One region of the Rahnella inusitata genome, then DNA from elsewhere that is predicted to be linked to it. Evidence: predicted binding sites of a transcription regulator. Region 1 holds the regulator's gene; the other holds the start of a gene.
What was found. The regulator Fur, encoded in region 1, represses iron uptake genes when iron is present. The targets are predictions, from matches to a motif close to ATAATAATGAGAACNACTATCAA.
Positions count from the first base shown of each region.

Region 1 (20,701 bases):
TTAATCAGGCCGCGCTCAAGTAACTGTCGGGTAATTTTGGTAACACTGGCGGGCGCGAGCTGGCTCACGTCGGCAATCTGAATGCGCGAAATGGGCCCCTGTTGATCAATCAGGCGGTAAACCGCCGCGCCGTTTAACTGCTTAACCAGATCAACGTTGCCGATTTGTGCCTGCTGTCCGCCAGTTGTCATCAATACTTTTATCCGCTCAATTAAACTTCGTCACCGTTAACGATAGTTTTTGTGATTTTAAAATCATGAGTGAACGCGGTGAGGTTGGCGACTTTACCTGCTTCGATGCTGCCTAAGCGGTCATCGAAACCAATCGCGCGTGCCGGATAAAGCGATGCCATACGCAGCGTTTCATCCAGAGCGATTCCGACATGTTCGACACTGTTTTGTACCGCTTCGATCATGGTCAGCGCTGAGCCGCTCAATGTTCCGTTTTCGTCCACACAGAGTCCATCACGGTAGTATATTGTTTTACCGGCAAAAATGAACTCATCAATATTTGCCCCGGCAGGCGCTGTGGCGTCAGTGACCAGCACCAGCTTGTCGCCTTTCAGTTTTTTCGCGTTGCGGATATTTGCCCAATCCACGTGCAGCCCGTCGGCGATAACACCGGTATAGACTTCTGGTGTATCGAAAATTGCACCAATCAGGCCAGGCTGGCGGCCGGTAATGGCAGGCATTGCATTATAAAGGTGCGTAGCAAACGAGATCCCGGCGGCAAAACCTGCGCGCGCCTGCTCATAGGTTGAGTTGGAATGACCCGCTGACACCACAATGCCTGCATCACGCAGCTGGCGAATGTATTTTGCATCGACCTGCTCGGGCGCGAGGGTGAGTTGGGTAATCACCTCGGCGTTGGCACACAGGAAATCAATCATCGCGCTGTCGGGCAGGCGGATAAAGGCCGGATTGTGGGTGCCTTTTTTCACCGGGCTCAGGTACGGCCCTTCGAGGTGCAGACCCAGCGCCTGATTAGGATATTTTTCCAAATAGGTGCGCATGACGCTGATACCGTGTTTCATGTAGTCATCGCTACAGGTGATCAGCGTCGGCAGGAAACTGGTACAGCCGGATTTTTCATTGGCTTTCTGCATGATTTCTAACGTTTCTAGGGAAATAGCTTCCAGAGAATCGTTGAACTGCACGCCACCGCAACCGTTCAGTTGCAGATCGATAAATCCGGGGGCAAGAATGGCACCGTCCAGACTGCGGGTTTCCACATTTGCCGGCAGTTCGCTGACCGGACAAACACGTTCGATTTTGCCATCGGCAATCACCACCGCGTGGTTATCCAGAACGTCGTGACCGGTATAAATCCGACCATTAATTAATGCGTACATCATGCCCCCTAGTACGTTTGCCCTTCTCCAGTCACGCTGCTGCTGCGTTGGCTGCCTCACTTACTCACTCCGGTCACTGAATTGCGTAAGCTCCCGGAGATTTGCTTCGTGCCGCCTTGACGTAGCGTGACTGGCTTTGGGCATAATTGTAAATTAAAGATTCTTCATGTTTTCCGCTTCTAACTCGCGGAAATATTTCACAGTTTTGACTTTCAGTTCCATGGTGGACGGTTCGTCACACACCATCACGGCTTTAGCGTGCAGTTGCAGACAGCTGATGGTCCACATGTGGTTAATGTTGCCTTCAACTGCCGCTTCCAGAGCCTGCGCTTTCGCGTGACCGGTAACCAGAATCATCACTTCTTCTGCATCCAGCAGCGTACCCACGCCAACGGTCAGGGCGTATTTTGGCACCTGAGACACATCGTTGTCGAAGAAACGGGAGTTCGCGATACGGGTTTCGTGCGTCAGCGTTTTGATACGCGTACGGGAAGCCAGCGAAGAAGCGGGTTCATTGAAAGCAATGTGACCGTCGTTACCCACGCCACCCATAAACAGGTTAATTTTGCCGTAGGATTTAATTTTTGCTTCGTACTGGCGACATTCTTCGTCGATATCTGGCGCATTACCATTCAGCAGGTTGATATTTTCGCTTGGGATATCAACGTGATCAAAGAAGTTTTTGTACATGAAGGTATGATAGCTCTCAGGGTGTTCCTGTGGCAGGCCAACATATTCATCCATGTTAAAGGTCACGACGTTTTTGAAGCTAACCTGGCCTGCTTTATGCATGGCGATAAGGTGTTTGTAAGCTTCAAGCGGGGTGCCACCGGTCGGAAGGCCCAGAATGAAAGGACGTTCGGCAGTCGGTTTGAAGGCATTGATGCGTTCAACGATATGTCGTGCAGCCCATTTGCCAACTTCAGCGGTGGTGTTTAAAGGAATCAGTCTCATCACGTACCTCTAGTTTCAGAATATTGAATATACTGTTTATACCCTTAGTCGCAACGGATGACTTCGGATATACGTAGACAAAGCTAAAGCAAAGTTCTTTGGTTCAAAGGCGGTCTTGTTAAGCGTAAACCACCGTGAAAGTTTATGGCTGGCACAATACCGTCTAGATTTTTTTAATAATAAAATAAGTTTTGTGTGTTGACCAGTCTGATGGCATGTTATCACCTCTTTTTGGTGACAATTATCACAAAAAGAGAGGTTTTAATTTGCGATACGAAATAATCTTTTTACACTCGCAGTGCAGTCGGTTAAATCGGAACAGTAAAGAGTAAAGGTAGTAACCATACTAATTAAACTACTTAGGTGATTCGCCTGACGGCGGATAGGGGGAAATGTGAATATTCTTGGATTCTTTCAGCGTTTAGGCAGAGCGCTACAGCTGCCTATAGCCGTACTACCGGTCGCTGCGTTATTGCTGCGCTTCGGACAGCCTGATCTTCTTAACATGCCTTTCATCGCGCAAGCCGGTGGCGGGATTTTCGATAACCTCGCATTAATCTTCGCTATCGGTGTGGCGTCGAGCTGGTCTAAAGACAACGCGGGTGCGGCTGCATTAGCCGGCGGTATCGGTTACTTCATCCTGACCAAAGCGATGATCACCATCAACCCGGCCGTTAATATGGGTGTTCTGGCGGGTATCATCACCGGTCTGGTCGGCGGTATGGTCTACAACCGCTGGTCTGATATTAAACTGCCTGACTTCCTGAGCTTCTTCGGTGGGAAACGTTTCGTTCCTATCGCAACCGGCTTCTTCTGTCTGGTGCTTGCCGCTATCTTTGGTTACATCTGGCCTCCGGTGCAGGATGCAATCCGCGCCGGTGGTGAGTGGATCGTGGGCGCTGGCGCATTCGGTGCGGGCATCTTCGGTTTCGTAAACCGTCTGTTGATCCCAACCGGTCTGCATCAGGTTCTGAACACCATCGCATGGTTCCAGATTGGTGATTTCACCAATGCTGCCGGTACTGTGTTCCACGGTGACATCAACCGCTTCTACGCGGGTGACGGCACGGCGGGGATGTTCATGTCCGGCTTCTTCCCAATCATGATGTTCGGTCTGCCTGGTGCGGCATTTGCCATGTATTTCGCAGCGCCTAAAGAACGTCGTCCATTGGTCGGGGGTATGTTGGTTTCTGTGGCAGTGACCGCGTTCCTGACTGGTGTGACCGAGCCATTAGAATTCCTGTTCATGTTCCTCGCTCCGCTGCTCTATTTAGTGCACGCCATCCTGACCGGGATCAGCCTGTACGTCGCAACGGCTCTGGGTATTCACGCAGGCTTCTCCTTCTCTGCGGGTGCCATCGACTACGCGTTGATGTACAACCTGCCAGCGGCAAGTAAAAACGTCTGGATGTTACTGGTGATGGGCGTTGTGTTCTTCATCATCTACTTCGTTCTGTTCAGCGTGATTATCCGCATGTTCAACCTGAAAACGCCGGGTCGTGAAGACGACATTGAAAACATGGGCGCGCCGGAAGCGAACAGCAATACAGAAGAAGGCCTGAACCAGCTGGCGCTGAGCTACATTGGTGCACTGGGTGGGTCTGACAACTTCAAAGGCATTGATGCCTGTATTACTCGTCTGCGTCTGAACGTGAAAGATGCCGGCACCGTGGATGACGCAGCGTGTAAACGTCTTGGCGCATCCGGTATCGTTCGTCTGAATAAACAAAGCATTCAGGTTATCGTTGGTGCAAAAGCCGAATCTCTGGCAGATGCTATGAAGAAAGTGATTGCACGTGGCCCGGTTGCCGCAGGTGTGGCAACGACTGCGCCGGTAGTGACCACTAAAGCTGCTCCACAGGCTGTGCCAAACACGTTGAAAACCGTGGTGGAAACGCTGGTGTCTCCGGTAACGGGTGATGTTGTGGCGCTGGATCAAGTACCTGATGAAGCCTTCGCCAGCAAAGCTGTCGGTGACGGCGTTGCGATCCGCCCGACCGGTAAAACCGTAGTCTCGCCTGCTGCGGGTACTATCGTTAAAATCTTCAATACCAATCATGCTTTCTGCCTGGAAACCGTTTCTGGTGCTGAAGTGGTGGTTCACATGGGGATTGATACCGTCACGCTTAATGGTAAGGGCTTTACCCGCCTGGTCGAAGAGGGCGCGACAGTGACTGCCGGTCAGCCTGTTCTGGAACTGGATCTGGATTATCTGAACGCCAACGCGCGCTCAATGATAAGCCCGGTTGTGGTCAGCAATATCGATGATTACACCGGTGTTGTTTCTCTGGCGAGCGGTTCCGTGGTGGCCGGACAGACTAAACTGTTCGATATCCAGGGCAAATAATCTTTTTGTCTGAGTGATAAGGTTTAAGTAAACACTGTTTAGTAAAGACAGTCAGAACGGGAAGAGAGCGATCTCTTCCCGTTTTTTATTGTTTTCGGACAGCCCGTAAAGGGATAACCACGATTTTATGCAACTAACGGTTGTTTCCCGACGTGGCTTGTTGGAACATAAGCGGTTATCCGTAGAGTCAATGTTGCGTAGAGGAATTGCACAATGAGTGAGGCTGAAGCCCGCCCAACAAATTTTATCCGTCAGATTATTGATGAAGATCTGGCGACCGGGAAACACAATACCGTTCACACCCGTTTCCCGCCTGAGCCTAATGGCTATTTGCATATCGGCCATGCGAAGTCTATCTGCCTGAATTTCGGCATTGCGCAAGACTACCAGGGTCAGTGCAATCTGCGTTTTGACGATACTAACCCGGCAAAAGAAGACATCGAATTCGTTGAGTCGATCAAATACGACGTCCAGTGGCTGGGCTTCGACTGGAGCGGTGATATTCACTACTCCTCAGACTATTTCGATCAACTGCACGCATACGCGCTGGAGCTAATCAACAAAGGTCTGGCGTACGTTGACGAACTGTCTCCCGATCAAATTCGCGAATACCGTGGTTCGCTGACCGCACCGGGCAAAAACAGCCCGTATCGCGATCGCAGCGTGGAAGAAAATATCGCGCTGTTCGAAAAAATGCGTAACGGTGAATTCGCCGAAGGTGCCGCTTGCCTGCGTGCCAAAATCGATATGGCGTCGCCATTCTTCGTGATGCGCGATCCGGTCATCTACCGTATTAAGTTTGCCGAACATCATCAGACTGGCACAAAATGGTGCATCTACCCGATGTACGATTTCACTCACTGCATTTCCGATGCGCTGGAAGGGATCACACATTCACTGTGTACGCTGGAATTCCAGGACAACCGCCGTCTGTACGACTGGGTACTGGATAACATCACTATTCCATGCCATCCGCGTCAGTATGAGTTCTCCCGTCTGAATCTTGAATACTCCATCATGTCCAAGCGTAAGCTGAACCTGCTGGTGACGGATAAGATTGTAGAAGGTTGGGACGATCCGCGTATGCCGACTGTTTCCGGTCTGCGTCGCCGTGGTTATACCGCTGCGTCTATCCGCGAATTCTGCCGTCGTATCGGCGTGACCAAGCAGGACAACAACGTTGAAATGATGGCGCTGGAATCCTGTATTCGTGACGATCTGAACGAAAACGCACCGCGCGCCATGGCCGTTATTAACCCGGTTAAAGTTGTCATTGAGAACTTCACCGGTGATGACGTGCAAATGGTGAAAATGCCGAATCATCCGAGCAAACCGGAAATGGGCACCCGCGAAGTGCCGTTCACCCGTGAGATTTACATCGATCAGGCTGATTTCCGCGAAGAAGCGAACAAACAGTACAAACGTCTGGTGCTGGGCAAAGAAGTTCGCCTGCGCAATGCGTATGTGATCAAAGCGGAACACATCGAGAAAGACGCGGAAGGGAATATCACCACCATCTTCTGTTCTTACGATATCGATACGCTGAGCAAAGATCCCGCTGATGGCCGTAAGGTGAAAGGCGTGATTCACTGGGTTTCTGCTTCTGAAGGTAAACCGGCAGAATTTCGCCTGTATGACCGTCTGTTCAGCGTTGCGAACCCTGGCCAGGCTGAAGATTTCCTGACCACCATCAACCCGGAATCTCTGGTGATTGCTCAGGGCTTCGTTGAGCCGTCTCTGGTCGCTGCTCAGGCAGAAGTCAGTGTGCAGTTCGAACGTGAAGGTTACTTCTGTGCCGACAGCCGCTATTCAAGTGCTGAGCATCTGGTGTTCAACCGCACCGTCGGCCTTCGCGACACCTGGGAAAGCAAACCCGTCGCCTGACTGAAATATCACGTCTGACTCAACGCAGCTTCGGCTGCGTTTTTTTATGTCTGGAAAATGGTGCGTTTGATTTTCATCGCGAATTAATGTGTTTTTGATGGTCACTTTTTAGCTCCCTGATTTAACCACTTTATGAATGCTGAAACGTGTAAAGTATGTGATTATTTATTTTAACTCTCTGAAATTATTGTTATTTACTATTTTCTGGCTGTTTAATCCCTCCTGAGTCGTTTCTGTTACACTTTTTCATCTTTATGTGCACTTTGTCATACTTCAGAGAACAATGATTAATTACTCATTGATAATTCGCGTCGCGAAAAATACTCTTAACCTGCTTTTTACGGTTACGCCTCTGGCGGCCGCTTTTAATACCCGTTTGGGTTTTGCACCATCTTTTTTAGTCAAAATGAGGAATTTCTATGCACAAGCACCTTAACCGGGGCAGGGGATCGGCTTATCTGAAACCTGTGATGTACACTCTGGCTGGCACCTTACTGGGTGGCGGAATGACTTTTTCTCAGGAAGTCAGAGCGGAAGGCTTTATTGATGATTCCACGCTGACTGGCGGAGTTTATTACTGGCAGCGCGAGCGTGATCGCAAAGATCTGAATAAGACTAAAGAAGAAACCCGACCTGATGGCTCGAAAGTTACGGTCAACAACCCTGATTACGATAAATATGCCACTAACCTTTCTCACTCCACCGCCAACCTGAATCTGGATTTCTCCTCCGGTTATGCGTGGGATATGTTCGGTATCGACGTCGCAGCTTTTACTGCGATTGAGCTGGCTGAAGCCAGCGACAGCGGCCACCCGAACGAAATCGCGTTCTCTTCCAAAAACCACGCCTACGACGAAGATTACTCCGGCGATAAGGGCGGGGTCAGCCTGTACAAAGCCGCGGGTAAATTTAAATATGGCGGTTTCTGGGGACATGCGGGTTACATCCAGCCTACCGGGCAGACGCTGATCGCTCCGCACTGGAGCTTCATGCCGGGCACCTATCGCGGCGCGGAAGCCGGTTATAAACATGATTTCGGCGAACCGGGCGAGCTGAGTTTCTCTTACATGTGGGCGGACGAATACAAATCGCCGTGGCATCTGGAAATGGATGATTTCCGCCAGAATGACAAGAAAACCGGTGTCTCCTACATTCATTCCCTCGGCGCGAAATATGATTTTAAAAATGATTTCGTCCTCGAAGCGGCCTATGGCGAAGCGGAAAGCTACGTCGATCAGTACTTTGCCAAAGCGTCCTATAAGGCCGATCTGCTGGGCAATCCGCTGACCACCAGCTACCAGTTCTACGGTGCGGAAGACCGCATCAGCGACAAGAACGATCCGAACAGTTTGTATGACGGTCTCGCCTGGTTGCAGGCGCTGACATTCGGCTACACCACAGGCCAGTTCAACTGGCGTCTTGAAGGGACGATGGTCAAGGCAGAAGGGAATCAGGGGTATTTCCTGCAGCGTATGACACCGACTTATTCCTCATCTAACGGTCGTCTTGACGTGTGGTGGGATAACCGTTCTGACTTCAACGCCAACGGTGAAAAAGCGGTCTATGCCGGGGTGTTATACGATCTGGCGAAATGGGATCTGCCGGGCTTCGCGGTGGGCGGTTCTTACGTTTATGCATGGGACGCCAAGCCTAGCACCAATGCGGCTTATGACCAGAGCCAGCGCCTGAAAGAGAGCGCCTGGAGTCTGGACGCGCTGTACACCATTCAGGAAGGCCGCGCCAAAGGCACGCTGTTCAAACTGCATTACACCCAGTACGACAACCATTCGGATATCCCGAGCTGGGGCGGTGGTTACGGCAACATCTTCCAGGATGAAAAAGACGTCAAATTCATCGTTATCGCTCCATTCACTATTTTCTGAGGTCGCCATGTCGATGAATAAATTACTGATGATCGTTGTTACTTGCGTTTTCCTTGCAGGCTGTGCTCCGACAACGGCGCAAAAAGAAGACACCAAATTGCGTGAGGCCTACAGCGTCTGTATCAACAAGGCGGAAGGATCGCCAGACAAAATAGCCTCGTGCCAGACGGTTCTTGACGTCCTGAAACAGGAAAAAGCGCACAAGCAATTTGCCGAACAGGAAACAGTGCGGGTGGTGGATTACCAGCGCTGCCTTACCGCGCGTAAAACCGGGGACGGCCAGGCTTACGCCGACGACTGCGGCAAAATCTGGCAGGAAATCAGAGCGAATAATTCTCCTAAACCAACGAATTAAGGATGAGGTTGGAGATGGAAAAAATTCAGACTCAACGCACTGGCATCATTATGATGATACGCCAAAACCGCAAATTACCGGTGATGTCTGGATAAGCTCAGCCTCTGCCGAGGGGGCAGGCTTTCGCCGCGCAGAGCCGGTCACCGATAAGCTTTAAGCGAAACCGCATGAGGCTAAAAAAAAACGAAACCCCGGTTCTCCGGGGTTTTTTATATCTGATGTTCAGCGCTCAGGCCAAAAAAAAACCGCTTTTCAGCGGTTAGTTAAGGCTTTACGTTGACGGCAACTTCACCGAACCGGGCAGATTACTGCGCGGGTTTATCATTGTGCAAAGAATCATCTTCGCGGCAATCGCCTGCTTCACAGTGGCCGTACAAGTACAGGCTGTGGTTGGTCAGTTTGATGCCATGTTTCTTAGCGATTTCACGCTGACGACCTTCGATATATTCGTCGCGGAATTCAATCACGCGGCCACAATCTAAGCAGATCAGGTGGTCATGGTGATGTTGCTGGGTCAGTTCGAATACGGATTTGCCGCCTTCGAAGTTATGACGCGTTACGATACCGGCGTCATCAAACTGGTTCAGAACACGGTAAACCGTCGCCAGACCAATCTCTTCACCCATATCAATCAGTTGTTTGTACAGATCTTCCGCACTCACGTGATGACCTTCCGGCGCTTGCAGCACTTCCAGGATTTTAAGGCGCGGAAGCGTGACTTTTAAGCCGGCTTTCTTCAGTGCGGTGTTGTTGTCAGTCATGCGGATTCAGTCCTGTTACTATGTGCTAATCAAGTTGAGGCATGGAGCCTGTGGCATCAGCGGCACAAAAATGTTCGTTTAGGATCCTTCGTTTAACGGAAGTGTGCCGATCCCCTAAACGATTGCCTGTTAATAAAGATCACTAAATGCCGGTCACATCAGAGAATGCAACGACTTGATCGATAGAAAAAACAGATGAACTCAGTGTACCTTGATACTACTGAAAGTAACAATTTTGTTGTGGCTAAATTGTTAATTTCAGTAATAGTTTGGCCCTTCAATTGTAGAATAAATCCTCAGGGCCAACAGGGTTTTTAGCCAATAATTTCTGAAAGGCTTAATTCTTCTGTAATTTGCTTAACCCACGCATCAACGCGCTCATTGGTTAATTCAGGTTGACGGTCTTCGTCAATCGCCAGTCCGATGAAGTGTTTATCATCGGCCAGACCTTTAGAGGCTTCGAAATGATAGCCTTCTGTTGGCCAGTGACCCACAATCACCGCGCCGCGTGGCTCAATGATGTCGCGCACGGTGCCCAGTGCGTCACAGAAATATTCTGCATAGTCTTCCTGATCGCCACAGCCAAACAGCGCAACCAGCTTACCTTCGAAGTCGATCTCTTCCAGGCTTGGGAAGAAGTCATCCCAGTCACACTGGGCTTCACCGTAATACCAGGTTGGAATACCGATCAGCAAGATATCGAATTTTTCCAGATCCTCTTTGCTGCTCTTCGCAATGTCATGCACCTCAGCAACATCTTTACCCAGTTGTTTCTGGATCATTTTTGCGATGTTTTCGGTGTTACCTGTATCGGATCCAAAGAAGATTCCTACTACGGCCATAAGATGTCTAACCTCTTGTTCTCAATGATAAGCCCTGCATTGCAGGCAATAATAACGCTGATAATAGCAAACTTGCGGGGCGGAGAATATGCTTCCGCTCGCCTTCTTAACTGACGAATAAGTTTATCGGCCAAACTTTTTAAGTGTTATCGCCTTCGTGTCTTTTGAAAGTCTGTCTTTAACCTCAAAGTTATTGAGGTTAAAAGCAAAGTGAAGAAATAATCCGACACACTCCTTAAGTTTAAGCACGTCCAGCCGATAGATGATGCGAGAGCAATCTCAACATAATAAAGAAATCGATGCCCGGAGAGGTGTTCAAACATGTCCAGAGGCACCCGTCCGCTGGTTACGTGTCTTGATTCTCCGCATCCCCCTCAATCCTCAGACCAGAAACAGTCATGTTTCGAGAGAGGCATATCGTGCAGTTTTTGAAAAACATTACCATCAGGACCGCTTTATTAATCATTCTTGGCGTTTTTTGCGTCATGTGGGCCGGTGTATCGCTTTACACCGTCAACTCGCTTAACACATTGACCCAAAACACCAGGAACAGTTCCGAACTCGTCAACAATATGGCGCTGATCAGCAAAGGAAATGATCAGTATTTTCGCACCGTCACCCGCTTGAGCCGAGCCGTCTCACAGCTTCAGGCCGATCCGACCAAAGGGCCGGAAATTTTTGATACCGCAAAACAGTCTCTCGATGGCCTGACTCAGGCTCTGGCGGGATTTAAAGCCGCGGCACATCCGGGCCTGGAAGAATCTGCAGTTCAGGAGTTGCTTGCCAGCTGGGAGAGTCTCGTTGCCCAGGGTGTCACCCCGTTGTTTGAGGCTGCCAGCAGCAAAAATATCGATGTGTACAATCAGTTAGCGAACGCCACCGTTCCGCCACTGAGCCGTGATTTTGGCGCGGCAATGCAAAAAGTCAGCAACCAGATTGCGGTGGATTTCAGCACGGCACAAACGGAATCTAACCACCTGACCTACGTCAGCAAAGTGATTCAGATCACCGCATTTATTATCGGCCTGATAATTTTACTGCTGACCGATCGTTATCTGGTGATGGCGCTGGTGAAACCGCTGGATAAGATCCGCGATCAGTTTGCACTGATTGCCAGCGGTGACCTGACAAATCACATGGAAGAGTTTGGTAAAAACTGTGCCGGTAAGCTGATCCCGTTACTCAACATCATGCAGGCCAGTCTGGTAAACACGGTGCAAACCATCCGCAACTGTACCAACAACATCTATCAGGGGGCTTCTGAGATTTCTGCCGGTAATAACGATCTCTCTTCGCGTACGGAAGAGCAGGCCTCGGCGCTGGAAGAAACGGCGGCCAGCATGGAAGAACTGACCGCAACGGTGAAACACAACGCCGACAACGCCCATCACGCCAGCCAGCTGGTGATTGAAGCGTCCGGCACCGCCCGCAAAGGCGGTAACATTGTGGCCGACGTTGTCAGCACCATGAAAGATATTTCCGGCAGTTCGAAAAAGATTGCTGAGATAACGTCCGTCATCAACAGCATCGCTTTCCAGACTAACATTCTGGCGCTGAATGCCGCGGTAGAAGCCGCACGCGCAGGCGAACAGGGGCGCGGATTTGCCGTCGTCGCCAGCGAAGTGCGCAATCTGGCACAGCGCAGTGCGCAGGCAGCGAAAGAGATTGAGCAGCTTATCAGTGAATCGGTTTCCCGCGTTGACAGCGGATCCAAACTGGTGGAAAACGCGGGGCAGACTATGGACGAAGTGGTGCGTTCGATTACGCATGTCACCGATATCATGGCGGAAATCGCGTCTGCGTCCGATGAGCAAAGCAAAGGTATCAGTCAGGTAGCCGTAGCCGTCACGCAGATGGACAGCGTCACACAGCAAAACGCCTCGCTGGTGGAACAGGCATCTCAGGCCGCCGTTTCTCTGGAAGAGCAGGCCGCGTTGCTCAATAACGCCGTTGCGACGTTCAAACTGCGAGACAACGTTACGCGCGTCGGGTCAAAACCTGCTGGGATGATTTCTGCGCCATTATTACGGCCTGATACGGGAATGGTTTCTGCGAAAAGTTCGGAAAACTGGGAAACGTTCTGAGTGATGCAGTGAAGTAAAATATTGAGCAGTATAAAGAGAAAAAACAAACGGGTAGCCTGAGAAGGTTACCCGTTTTCAATCAGCCTTCATGACCGTTAAGATGCGCCAGCAGCATCTCTTCAATCAATTCGCTACGACTGATATTGCGTTCTTCTGCCAGCTTATTGAGTGTATCAACAGCATCGGCGTTCATTTTCAGCTCGACGCGACGCAGACCGCTCGCTTTATCGCGGCGTAACTGGTTGCGCTTGTTGATCCTGAGCTGTTCATCACGGGATAGCGGATTAGTTTTTGGACGCCCCGGACGGCGGTCATCTGCGAACAGATCAATCGTCGTGCGATCCAGTTGTTCTTTTGCCATAGGTAGCGGTACAACCAGGGAAGTTTTTACATCGGAAAACGGCAAGCCGATTCCTGACGAGCGTTTCACACATTACGGGCTAAGAAACCCTGACCCAATTCACCCCCCGCCACTCAACCTGAGCGAAACGGGGCGGCAAAATTATAGCGCGCAATCATACCCTAGCGCGCCAGGAGTTCACAACGCCTGATTGCCCTGATTTCATGATAACTTCTGAAGTTGTGCAGACTTTTTGCACAATTTATCCCCAGGATGTTAAACCTCAGGCGAATCGATGAATCGATGCACAGCGCGCAGTACGGCGTCAGGTTTTTCCGCGTGAACCCAGTGACCGGTTCCGGCGACCACATAGGCTTTTGCCTGCGGGAACTGTCGGGCGATATCTTCACGGTAGGCGTCCTGCACATACGGCGACAGGCCGCCGCGAATGAATAACGCCGGGTGATCCCACGCGGGCACGTTCTCCCAGCCGATAATCGTTTCGTATTCACTCATCAAAACCGGCACGTTGAAACGCCATTCTCCCTGCTGGAATGATTTCAGCAGAAACTGGATCACGCCGTCTTCCTTTATATGCTCTTGCATGGAGGCGGTGGCGGACGTGCGATCGCGCGCACCGGCGGCGGTCACGGCATTGATCGCAGCAAAAATTTCGTCGTGGCGGCGGGTGTGATAATCCACAGGGGCGATATCAATGGCGATCAGCTTTTCGATGCGGTCCGGGATAAGCGCCGTCAGCGCCATCGCGGCTTTTCCGCCCATGGAGTGGCCGATAACGATGATTTTTTGGAAACCGACTTCTTCTAACGTTTCCACCAAATCCTGCGCCATCGCGGCGTAGGACATCTCTTGCGAGCGCCCGGACTGGCCGTGATTACGCAAATCTACCTGCAACACTCTATGCTCTTGTTTCAGGTCGCGGGCCAGAACCCCCAGATTATCGAGGGTTCCGAACAAACCGTGGATTAACAAAACCGGCAGGGCTGTGCTGCCAGAGACTTCAGGTTCTTGCAGGCGATAATGTAATTTCATGGCGAAGTTCATACAGATAAACAATCTCATTAGGTTATCATGAGTGGCGGATAATTTTTAAAACAGAAAGTTTTCTGCCAGATGCCTGAGCGGGATTTTACTACGTGGAGAAGAACAGGCCGGGGCCAGCATGCAGCGAAAGGTAATAATTCTGCTTTTTGCTTCGCGGCACGATTCCCTGTTTGTAAACGCGTAGAAATTTGTATAATCCTTTTGAACAAATTAAGTAGAAAAACAGTACTGGATAAAGATGAAAACTATTGAGGTTGACGAAGAACTCTACCGCTACATTGCCAGCCACACACAAGCTATCGGTGAAAGTGCGTCTGATATTTTGCGCCGTATGTTGAAGTTTACTGCCGGTCAGACCGCTCCTGCCGCGCCAGCGGCTAACATTCCGGGCACAGTCGTTCAGGAAAAACCGGCTGCCGTTGCGGCACCGACGTCGCGTGATAAAGTCCGCGCCGTTCGCGAACTGCTGCTTTCCGATGAATACGCCGAGCAGACCAAAGCGGTGAATCGCTTTATGCTGATTCTGTCGACCTTGTACAGCCTGAACGCGAAAGAATTTGCTGCTGCGACCGACTCTTTGACCGGCCGCACGCGCACTTATTTTGCCGGTGACCAGCAAACACTGCTGCAAAACGGCATCCATACCAAGCCTAAACACGTTCCAGGAACGCCGTATTGGGTTATCACGAATACCAACACAGGTCGCAAACGCAGCATGATCGAACACATCATGCAGCTCATGCAGTTCCCGGCGGAACTGACTGACAAAGTGTGCGGCACCCTCTAATTTCAGCGTCAGGGAGAAGCGCCAGTGGCTAATCACCCCCGTGCAGGGCAACCTGCTCAGCAAAGCGATTTGATCAATGTGGCGCAGTTAACGTCACAATATTACGTTCTGCAACCGGACCCACAAAATACCGCGCATGCGGTGAAATTCGGGACCTCCGGCCATCGCGGTAGTTCGTTGCGTCACAGCTTTAATGAAGCGCACATTCTGGCGATTGCTCAGGCGATTGCCGAAGTGCGCAAAGAGCAGGGCACTACCGGTCCGTGCTACGTGGGGAAAGATACCCATGCATTGTCCGAACCGGCATTTATCTCTGTGCTGGAAGTGCTGACGGCCAACGGCGTTGACGTCATCGTGCAGGAAAACAACGGTTTCACCCCAACTCCGGCGGTGTCTCACGCTATCCTGACTCACAACCGCAAGGGTGGCGCACTGGCTGATGGCATCGTCATTACCCCGTCGCACAACCCACCGGAAGACGGCGGCATCAAATATAACCCGACCAACGGCGGTCCGGCAGATACCAATCTGACGTCGGTTATCGAGAAACGTGCCAACGCTCTGCTGGCCGCAAAGCTTTCCGGCGTGAAGCGTCAGTCTCTGGATCAGGCGTGGAAAAGCAGTCATCTGGTCGAACAGGATTTGGTTCAGCCGTTTATCGAAGGCCTGACCGAAATTGTCGACATGGCCGCGATTCAGAAAGCCGGTCTGAAGCTGGGTGTGGATCCGCTCGGTGGCTCCGGTATCGAATACTGGAAGCGTATCGCTGAGCATTACAAACTGGATCTGACGCTGGTGAACGATCACGTCGATCAGACTTTCCGTTTCATGCATCTCGACCACGACGGCGTGATCCGCATGGACTGCTCGTCTGAATCCGCAATGGCCGGTTTGCTGGCGCTGCGTGATAAATTCGATCTGGCCTTTGCCAATGACCCTGACTACGACCGCCACGGTATCGTGACGCCTGCTGGTCTGATGAACCCTAACCATTATCTGGCCGTGGCGATTCAGTATCTGTTCCAGCATCGTCCGCAGTGGGGCAAAGACGTCGCCGTCGGTAAAACGCTGGTTTCAAGCGCAATGATTGACCGCGTTGTCGAAGATTTGGGGCGTAAACTGGTTGAAGTACCGGTCGGTTTCAAATGGTTCGTTGATGGTCTGTTTGACGGCAGCTTCGGTTTTGGTGGCGAAGAAAGTGCAGGGGCTTCTTTCCTGCGTTTCGACGGTACACCGTGGTCGACCGACAAAGACGGCATCATCATGTGCCTGCTGGCCGCGGAAATTACCGCAGTGACCGGCAAGAATCCGCAGGAACATTACAACGAACTGGCCGCCCGCTTTGGTGCGCCAAGCTACAACCGCATCCAGGCGCCTGCGACTCACGCTCAGAAAGCCGCGCTGTCAAAACTTTCCCCTGAGCAGGTGAAAGCCGACACGCTGGCCGGTGACCCGATCACCGCCCGTCTGACCAATGCACCGGGTAACGGCGCATCGATCGGCGGTCTGAAAGTGATGACCAAAAACGGCTGGTTCGCGGCACGTCCGTCCGGTACAGAAGAAGCCTACAAAATCTATTGTGAAAGCTTCCTTGGTGCAGAACATCGTGAGCAAATCGAGAAAGAAGCCGTAGAAATCGTCAGCAAAGTGCTCGCCGACGCAAAATAAGCCGGTTTCTTCATCTCATCAAAAGCGCTGATTACTCAGCGCTTTTTTTTGTCTGCGATTTAGGAAACAAAAAAGATATATCTAAATGCGTCTTCCCGCTTGCCACATCTTAAAATTCGATCTAGTTTAGATATATCGAAATAATTCGATATATCTAAATAGGACATAAAATATGTTTAGCAAAATGTTTGAAGGCCGTCATCGCGGTCACACAAGCAGGGAAGAAGGGCACCGCGGCCATTGCCGTCATGAATCAGACATGAGCGGTCACAGCGAACGTCATGCATTGCGCCGTGACGGACGTCATCGCGGTGAAGAGCATGGAGAAGAAGGGCGTGCGCGTCGCGGTGGTCGTGGCGAAGGTCGCCGGGGCGGTCCTCGCGGCGAACGCGGTGTGCATCGTCTGTTCGAGCATGGTGATTTACGCCGCGTTCTGCTGGCGCTGGTGGCCAAGAAACCGAGTCACGGGTATGAGCTGATCAAAGCCATCGAAGAAGCTTCTTCTGGCCTGTATGTGCCAAGTCCAGGGGTGATTTATCCGACGCTGACCCTGCTGGAAGAACAAGATTTTCTGGAAGCCGTGGCCACCGGAAATGGTCGCAAAAGCTATCAGTTAACCGAGGCCGGTAAAACCGAACTGGCGCAGCATCAGGATGCGGTGGACGTGATCTTTGCCCGTCTGGCCGGAGCTACCCGACCGAAGGAAAACAATCTGGCGGAAAGCATTCATGAGACCATGCATCGCCTGAAACATGCACTGCGCGGCAACATGATGCGTGATGATTTAACACCGGAGCAGGTACTGCGCGTGAGCGCGATTTTGCAGCAGGCGGCAGAAAGTATTGAAGCGGAATTTGCGCCCGTTAAAACCGACAATGACGCACCCGAAGCCCCTACGGCATAAAGCGATAGCCAACGCCGGTTTCCGTCAGTAGATGACGCGGACGGGTGGCGTCGGCCTCCAGTTTCTGGCGTAAATGCCCCATGTAGATGCGCAGATAATGGCTGTGTTCGACGTAATTCGGGCCCCAAACGTGGCTCAATAACTGACGCTGAGTAATGACTTTGCCGCTGTTTGCCAGCAACTCGGCCAGCAGGCGAAACTCGATCGGCGTCAGATGACAATCTTCACCGTTACGCTGAACGCGGCGGTTGATCAGATCGACAGTCACATCGGAAAACGTCACCAGCGGGCTTTCCTGCGAGCTGTTTGCCTGACGGCGCAGCGCCACGCGAACACGCGCCAGCAGTTCACCGACGCCAAACGGCTTGGTGAGAAAATCATCGGCACCGGCATCCAGCGCGGCAATCTTGTCTTCTTCGCGGGTGCGTGCGGACAACACAATGATCGGGATGGCGCTCCAGTGGCGCAAATCGCGAATATAGGTCAAGCCGTCACCGTCCGGTAAACCGAGATCGAGAATAATCAGATCCGGTTTTCGCGTGCCGGCCTCAATCAGCCCGCGCTGCAATGTTTCACTTTCAAACACCCGTAAGCCTTCCGCTTCCAGCGCTGTGCGCACAAAGCGGCGGATTTCTTTTTCGTCTTCAACAATCAAAATATTGATGTGGGATGCGGTCACGGGGCCTCGCCGATGTCTTTTTCCATGTCATTCTCCATATCAGGCAAAGCTTCCAGCGGCAGCCTGAAACGGAAACGCGCACCGCCGTTCAGGCCGTTTTCTGCCCAGATCCGTCCGTCGTGCACCTCAATAATGGCACGACAAATGGCTAATCCCAACCCCACGCCCGGAATGGCCGATTCTTTATTCCCGCGTGCGAATTTCTCAAAGATTTTTTGCTCGGTTCCCGCCGCAATGCCGGGGCCGTTATCCCAGACTTCGATCTCCAGCCATTCCTCCAGCGGCGTGGCTTTGATACCGATGGTTGCGCCGATCCCGGCGTATTTATGGGCGTTCTCCAGCAGATTGATCAGCACCCGCTCGATCAGGCTGGCATCGCAGTTCACCAGCACCATTTCTGGCGGTAAATCGATTTTGATATTGTCGTTCGCCAGCACCGGTTCCAGCATCCGTAACGCGCTGCCGGTGATCTCTTCAACCGACTGCCACTCTTTGCGCAGATTAAACCCGCCCGACTGAATACGCGCCATATCCAGTAAATTGTTCACCAGCCGTGTAGTGCTCAGCACCTGCTGGCGGATCTGGCTGGCCTGCGGTGCGTGCTTCGAGCCTTCCGATGCCAGATCCAGCGTCAGGATTTCCGCCTGTCCGAACAGAACGGTGAGCGGCGTGCGTAAATCGTGAGAGAGGGCCGAAAGCAGTGAGTTGCGCAGCTGCTCGCGCTCGGTTTCCAGCCGTGCAGATTCCGCACGTGCAGCCAGATGCAGGCGGTCGAGGGCATTGGCGATAAGCACGGTAAAGGTCTGCAACAAACGCTGCTGTTCCGGCACCAAGAGCTGGCGAATATTGGTGGGCTCCACCGCCAGCAGCCCGCAGGATCCGCCGGACGCCACCAGCGGCAGTAACTGATACGGCACGCCGGGCAGGGTATCAGTGCCTGCACCGGCGGGCAGTTTCTTATCGAAACTCCAGCGCGCGATGGCGTCGTCTACGACAATCGACGTGACTTCTCCGGCAGGCTGCGCCAGTTCGCCATTTTCCTGCGGCAGCAGAATGGCGGTTTTAGCGTGCAGGCTGGAGGAGATAAAGTGGCGGCTGGTTTGCGCGATGGCTTCCGGCGTCAGCGCCTGACTGAGGCTTTTCGACATCTCATACAGATGTTGTGCGCGTTTTTCGCGGTGGCGGGCGATACGCGCCTGATAACGTACACCGGCGGTGAGATTCCCGATCAGAATACCGACCAACAGCATCACGCCGAAAGTCACCAGATATTGCGCGTCGGTGACGGCGAGCGAGCCGCGCGGCTGCACAAAGAATAAGTCAAAACTGACGACGTTAATCACCGCCGCCAATACGGACGGCCAGCGGCCATAAAACAGTGCGACGATCACCACGCCGAGCAGATACACCATCACCAGGTTGGCCTGATCGAAGGCCGGGATAAGCCACTGTGACAGCACGGTGATCAGCGCACACAGCGCGACGGCCAGCGAACAGCCCCACAGCTGGCGGCTGAACCGGTCGGCAAACGTGCGTGAATCCTGCTCTTTACGTACCGGCGTGGCAGGGGAATCTTCCAGCCCGACGATAATCAGATCGAGATCCGGGCCGATATCCGCCAGCTTGTCGGCAAAGCTGCCGCCGGGTTTCCAGCGTTTTTCACGCCGGCGGCCCATCATGATTTTGCCCAGGCGATGTTCGCGGGCATAGCGCAAAATCGCCTGTTCTTCGTGCGGCTCGGAAAGCGTGGCAGTTTCAGCGCCCAATTCCTGCGCCAGTTTCAGTGAATGTAAAATCGCGCGGCGCTGGCCTTCCGGTAACCGGTGCAGACGCGGCGTTTCGACATAAACAGCGTGCCAGACGCAGCCGAGGCGCGCCGCCAGACGGGACGCGACGCGCACCAGTTTTTCGTTGCCGCCGCCATGCCCGATGCATAACAACAGCGCATCACGGGTGTGCCAGACGCGGTTGACGCCCTGATCGTCGCGGTATTCCCGCATCTGATCGTCAACGCGATCGGCGGTGCGGCGCAGGGAAAGTTCGCGCAGGGCAATCAGATTGCCTTTGCGGAAAAAGTGCTCGATGGCGCGTTCGGCCTGACCGGGAATATAGACTTTGCCTTCTTTCAGGCGCTGACGCAGGGAGTCGGGGGGTAAATCCACCAGCACCACTTCGCTGGCATCATCAAACAGACGATCGGGGACGGTTTCACGAATAATAATGCCGGTCACGCCGCTGACCACGTCGTTCAGGCTTTCCAGATGCTGAACGTTTACGGTGGTAAAAACGTCGATACCGGCATTGAGTAATTCTTCAATATCCTGCCAGCGCTTAGGATGGCGCGAACCGGCGGCGTTGCTGTGCGCCAGTTCGTCCATCAGGATCAGGGCAGGGCGGCGGGCCAGCGCGGCGTCGAGGTCAAACTCCTGCACCTGACGTCCGCGATGGTGAATGCGTTTGGGTGGCAATAGCGTCAGCCCCGGCAACAGAGCCTGCGTTTCCTGCCGCCCGTGGGTTTCCACCACACCGACCAGCACATCGAGACCGGTGGCGCGCAACCTCTGCGCTTCCTGCAACATGGCGTATGTTTTCCCGACGCCTGCGCAGGCGCCGAAAAAGACCTTCAGTTGCCCGCGCGGCTTCTCATTGGCGAGCGCCAGTAAGCTGTCAGGGTCGGGGCGGTTATCTTCTGTCATATTATCCTTCATACTTCGGGCCGCCTTCCTGCGACCCGAATTATTTTGGCTACATTAGTTGGCTTTCAGTTTATCCAGCGCCTGATTGAGTTTCAGCACGT
Region 1 is NZ_CP065024.1:3,735,008-3,755,708, reverse strand. It holds gene nagC (DNA-binding transcriptional regulator NagC) at 1-191, opposite strand, end outside; gene nagA (N-acetylglucosamine-6-phosphate deacetylase) at 212-1,351, opposite strand; gene nagB (glucosamine-6-phosphate deaminase) at 1,505-2,305, opposite strand; gene nagE (PTS N-acetyl glucosamine transporter subunit IIABC) at 2,700-4,652, shown strand; gene glnS (glutamine--tRNA ligase) at 4,866-6,536, shown strand; gene chiP (chitoporin ChiP) at 6,956-8,419, shown strand; gene chiQ (ChiQ/YbfN family lipoprotein) at 8,433-8,774, shown strand; gene fur (ferric iron uptake transcriptional regulator) at 9,080-9,535, opposite strand; gene fldA (flavodoxin FldA) at 9,850-10,377, opposite strand; gene I2123_RS17570 (methyl-accepting chemotaxis protein) at 10,797-12,461, shown strand; gene ybfE (LexA regulated protein) at 12,541-12,822, opposite strand; gene ybfF (esterase) at 13,078-13,866, opposite strand; gene seqA (replication initiation negative regulator SeqA) at 14,105-14,653, shown strand; gene pgm (phosphoglucomutase (alpha-D-glucose-1,6-bisphosphate-dependent)) at 14,678-16,321, shown strand; gene I2123_RS17545 (PadR family transcriptional regulator) at 16,494-17,225, shown strand; gene kdpE (two-component system response regulator KdpE) at 17,215-17,904, opposite strand; gene kdpD (two-component system sensor histidine kinase KdpD) at 17,901-20,600, opposite strand; gene kdpC (potassium-transporting ATPase subunit KdpC) at 20,655-20,701, opposite strand, start outside.

Region 2 (3,823 bases), 1.4 Mb from region 1:
ATCGCCTTTGGCAATCAGCTCGGCGGTCTCCAAGGTGGCGCGCAGCGGCTGAGTAATCTGACGGGTGATCCGCCATGCGATCAAAATCCCGGCCAGCAGCACTGTCAGCGTTATCACCATCATCATTAACTGCGCGCGGCTGATATCGAGATGCGTATTTGCCAGCTCATTTTTGAAGATTTTGCCTACCAGCGTATTCATCTCACTGGCTTTGACCGACAGCAGCTGCGAGTTTCTCTGCTCTTCTTCATAGGCAGGCATATAGGCCACGACGTGGCTTTTATAATCTGCCAGTGCGCTCATCAGCGGTGCCAGCGTAGCCTGCTGATTTGGCAGCAACAGCGCGTTCAGTTTTTTGGCATTGGCCTGGGTATCGTCAATGGCCTTCAGCAATGTGGTTTCGGATTCTTTATCCATATTGAGTAACAGCCCGCGTACGTCGTAACGCACGCTGATCAGTTTCTGAATCACTTCGGCCAGAGAAAGGCGGATGGACGGATCGGCATCTTCCACGCGCAGCTGATCTTGTAAGCGTTTCACCACGGCTTCTGTTTCAGAAAGATTCCAGCTGGCGCGCACGGCGTCTTTTTTATCGACGGCCTTTTTAAACGCGTCCTGCGCCTGCTGATATTCCTGGATTTTCACCGGCACCTGACCGAGATTGGCCTGGCTGGTGGCATCCCATTCCAGCTTGCCTTTTGACTGAGCGATCAGCTGCGACAGGGCGTTGATTTTTTCCTGATTCTGCTGGAGATAGGTCGGGTCGTACTTAAGCTGATAGAGCGTGCGGCTCAGACGGGCATCATTAAGTAACGCATTCATCTGATTACTGAAATCGACTTTCTCAGCGCGCTGGCTGATGTCATTCAGTTTGACCATGCCCGCCACGGTGATCACGGCGGCGATCAATAAAACCAACCCAAATCCCAGGCCCAATTTGGTGCCGACCTTGAGATTATTCATCCACTGCGAAAGACCCGTGCCGTTACCCATAATCGTTCTCCGTAGTACATCCCTGCGAAAATTAGCGGTTTTGTGACGCCTTTGTGAACAATCTATCGGTGGAGTAAAAATAAACTTTATAGGGGCTGCGGTGTATTTTTGATAAATGAGAGCAAAGTCAGAAAAAAGCGGGGTACAAAAAAATGATTCACTTGATTATGGTGATCAGGGTAACGTTTTCAGCATATTACACGCATAAAAAAGGCGGGTCACAGACCCGCCATTGGCGAAAACATCGTGCCCGTTACGGGCGGCAGTGCGAAATTATTTCGCTTCAGCCAGACGTTTTGCTGCTTCGTCCCAGTTCACTACATCCCAGAATGCTTTGATGTAGTCAGGGCGTTTGTTCTGATATTTCAGGTAGTAAGCGTGTTCCCACACATCCAGACCCAACAGCGGGTAACCGGAAGCGCCAGAAACGGCTTCGCCCATCAGCGGGCTGTCCTGGTTAGCAGTTGAAACGACAGCCAGTTTGCCATCTTTCAGAACCAGCCACGCCCAGCCTGAGCCGAAACGAGTGGTTGCTGCTTTTTCGAAAGTTTCTTTGAACGCCTCAACGCTGCCGAAATCGCGTTCGATAGCGGATTTCAGTTCACCCTGTAAGGTGGTGCCGGTTTTCAGGCCTTTCCAGAACAGGCTGTGGTTAGCGTGGCCACCTGCGTTGTTGCGCAGTGCGACTTTCTTATCCGCAGGGACTTTGTCCAGGTTAGCGATCAGCTCTTCAACAGAAAGTTTCGCCAGTTCTGGCAGGCTTTCCAGTGCAGCGTTAGCGTTGTTCACGTACGCCTGGTGATGTTTAGAGTGATGGATTTCCATCGTTTCTTTGTCGAAATGCGGTTCGAGTGCGTCGTATGCGTAAGGCAGTGATGGCAGTGAATAACTCATGTTCATCGTCTCCATAGTGTAGGGCGGCACCGTCATTGTGAGCACCGCGTAATCAGTCGGATCATTATAGTTAATTAAATGATATTGAAAATGATTATCTATGCTCCGCACTTTGTGCGGGTACTTGTAAGCCCCTGTTATACGTGGCTTAGAACCAGATAACAGCAGCGAATCCGAAATTGTCTAAAGGCACGGGGTGCTTAGAAGACTACCTCAGCCGCTGCGGATGCGTATACACCGTGGCGCGGCCGGGTTTACTGAAACCGACCAGCGTCAGGTTGCACTTTTCGGCGACGTCGACGGCGAGCGTCGTGGCTGCAGAAACGGCGAACAGGATCTCGATGCCGCACATCGCGGCTTTCTGCACCATCTCATAACTTGCGCGGCTGGAGACCAGCGCGGCGCCGGAATTCCAGCCGGGCTGGCGGGCGCGATTTCCCAGCATTTTATCGAGTGCGACGTGGCGTCCGACGTCTTCACAGCCGCCGAGTAATTCCCCTTCCAGGGAGATCCACGCTGCGGCGTGGGTGCAGCCGGTCAGTTGTCCGATGGTTTGTACGGATTTCAGCTGATACAACGCGGTGTCCAGATGCCGCAGATCGAACGTCTGGGTGAACGGCAGTGGGGCGAGCGGGCGGAAGAGGTCACCGAGCTGCTCGATGCCGCAGACCCCGCAACCGGTGCGTCCGGCCATCGCGCGGCGACGCTCTTTTAGCCCGGCGAAGCGGCGGCTCGAAAGCTCAATATTCACTTCGATACCGTTGCAGTTGGGCGTCACGTCCATTCCCTGAATATCACTGACGGATTCGATAATCCCTTCTGACAGCGAAAAGCCCAGCGCGAAGGCTTCCAGATCTTTCGGCGAGGCCATCATCACCACGTGCGAAATCCCGTTATAGACCAGCGCAACGGGTACTTCTTCAGCAATCCAGTCGTCTTCAGGCTCACCAAGATGTGTGCGCTGCATCACCGGTTTTTGGCGCGCTCCGATGATCTGAGTCACTTTTTTATCATCTTTTTTGCCCAGTTCGTTTACTTGATGGACATCCATTGGCAATAACCTTATAAACATTCCGGCTACATAAGCCGTACAAACTGTCAGGACTTTAGGTCTTAATTTTACCGCTTCTGCCTCTGCAACGGAAAGCGGCAATTTAAAAGCAATGTGTTAACAAATGATGGGAAGGAGTCTTTCATGCAAGTCAGCAGAAGACAATTATTCAAAATATGTGCAGGCGGTATGGCCGGCACCACAGCGGCTTTATTAGGGTTTACCCCGACACTGGCGCTGGCCAAAACGCGTCAGTACAAACTGCTGCGTTCGCGCGAAACCCGTAATAACTGCACCTATTGTTCGGTCGGTTGCGGAATGCTGATTTACAGCCAGGGCGACGGTGCAAAAAATGTCACTGAGAACATTTTCCACGTCGAGGGTGACGCCGATCATCCGGTCAGTCGCGGCTCGTTGTGCCCGAAAGGCGCTGGCGTGCTGGATTACATTCACAGCGAAGGGCGTCTGAAATACCCGGAATATCGCGCGCCGGGCTCTGATAAATGGCAGCGCATGAGCTGGGACGAGGCGATTTCCCGTATCGCCCGCCTGATGAAAGATGACCGCGACGCCAACTTTGTCGAGAAAAACGACAACAACGTGACGGTCAATCGCTGGCTGACCACCGGAATGCTGTGCTCTTCTGCGGCCAGTAACGAAACCGGTCTGCTGGATCAGAAATTCACCCGCGCACTCGGGATGGTTGCTATCGACTGCCAGGCGCGTCTGTGTCACGGCCCGACCGTCGCCGCTTTAGCGCCAAGCTTTGGTCGCGGTGCGATGACCAATAACTGGGTAGATATCAAAAACGCCAACGTGATTTTGATTATGGGCGGAAATGCTGCCGAAGCGCACCCGGTCGGATTCAAATGGGTGATTGAAGCC
Region 2 is NZ_CP065024.1:478,880-482,702, forward strand. It holds gene I2123_RS02230 (methyl-accepting chemotaxis protein) at 1-993, opposite strand, end outside; gene sodA (superoxide dismutase [Mn]) at 1,267-1,887, opposite strand; gene fdhD (formate dehydrogenase accessory sulfurtransferase FdhD) at 2,096-2,938, opposite strand; gene fdnG (formate dehydrogenase-N subunit alpha) at 3,083-3,823, shown strand, end outside.
Region 2: the regulator Fur is predicted to act here: its motif matches at 1,966-1,988, upstream of sodA (superoxide dismutase [Mn]).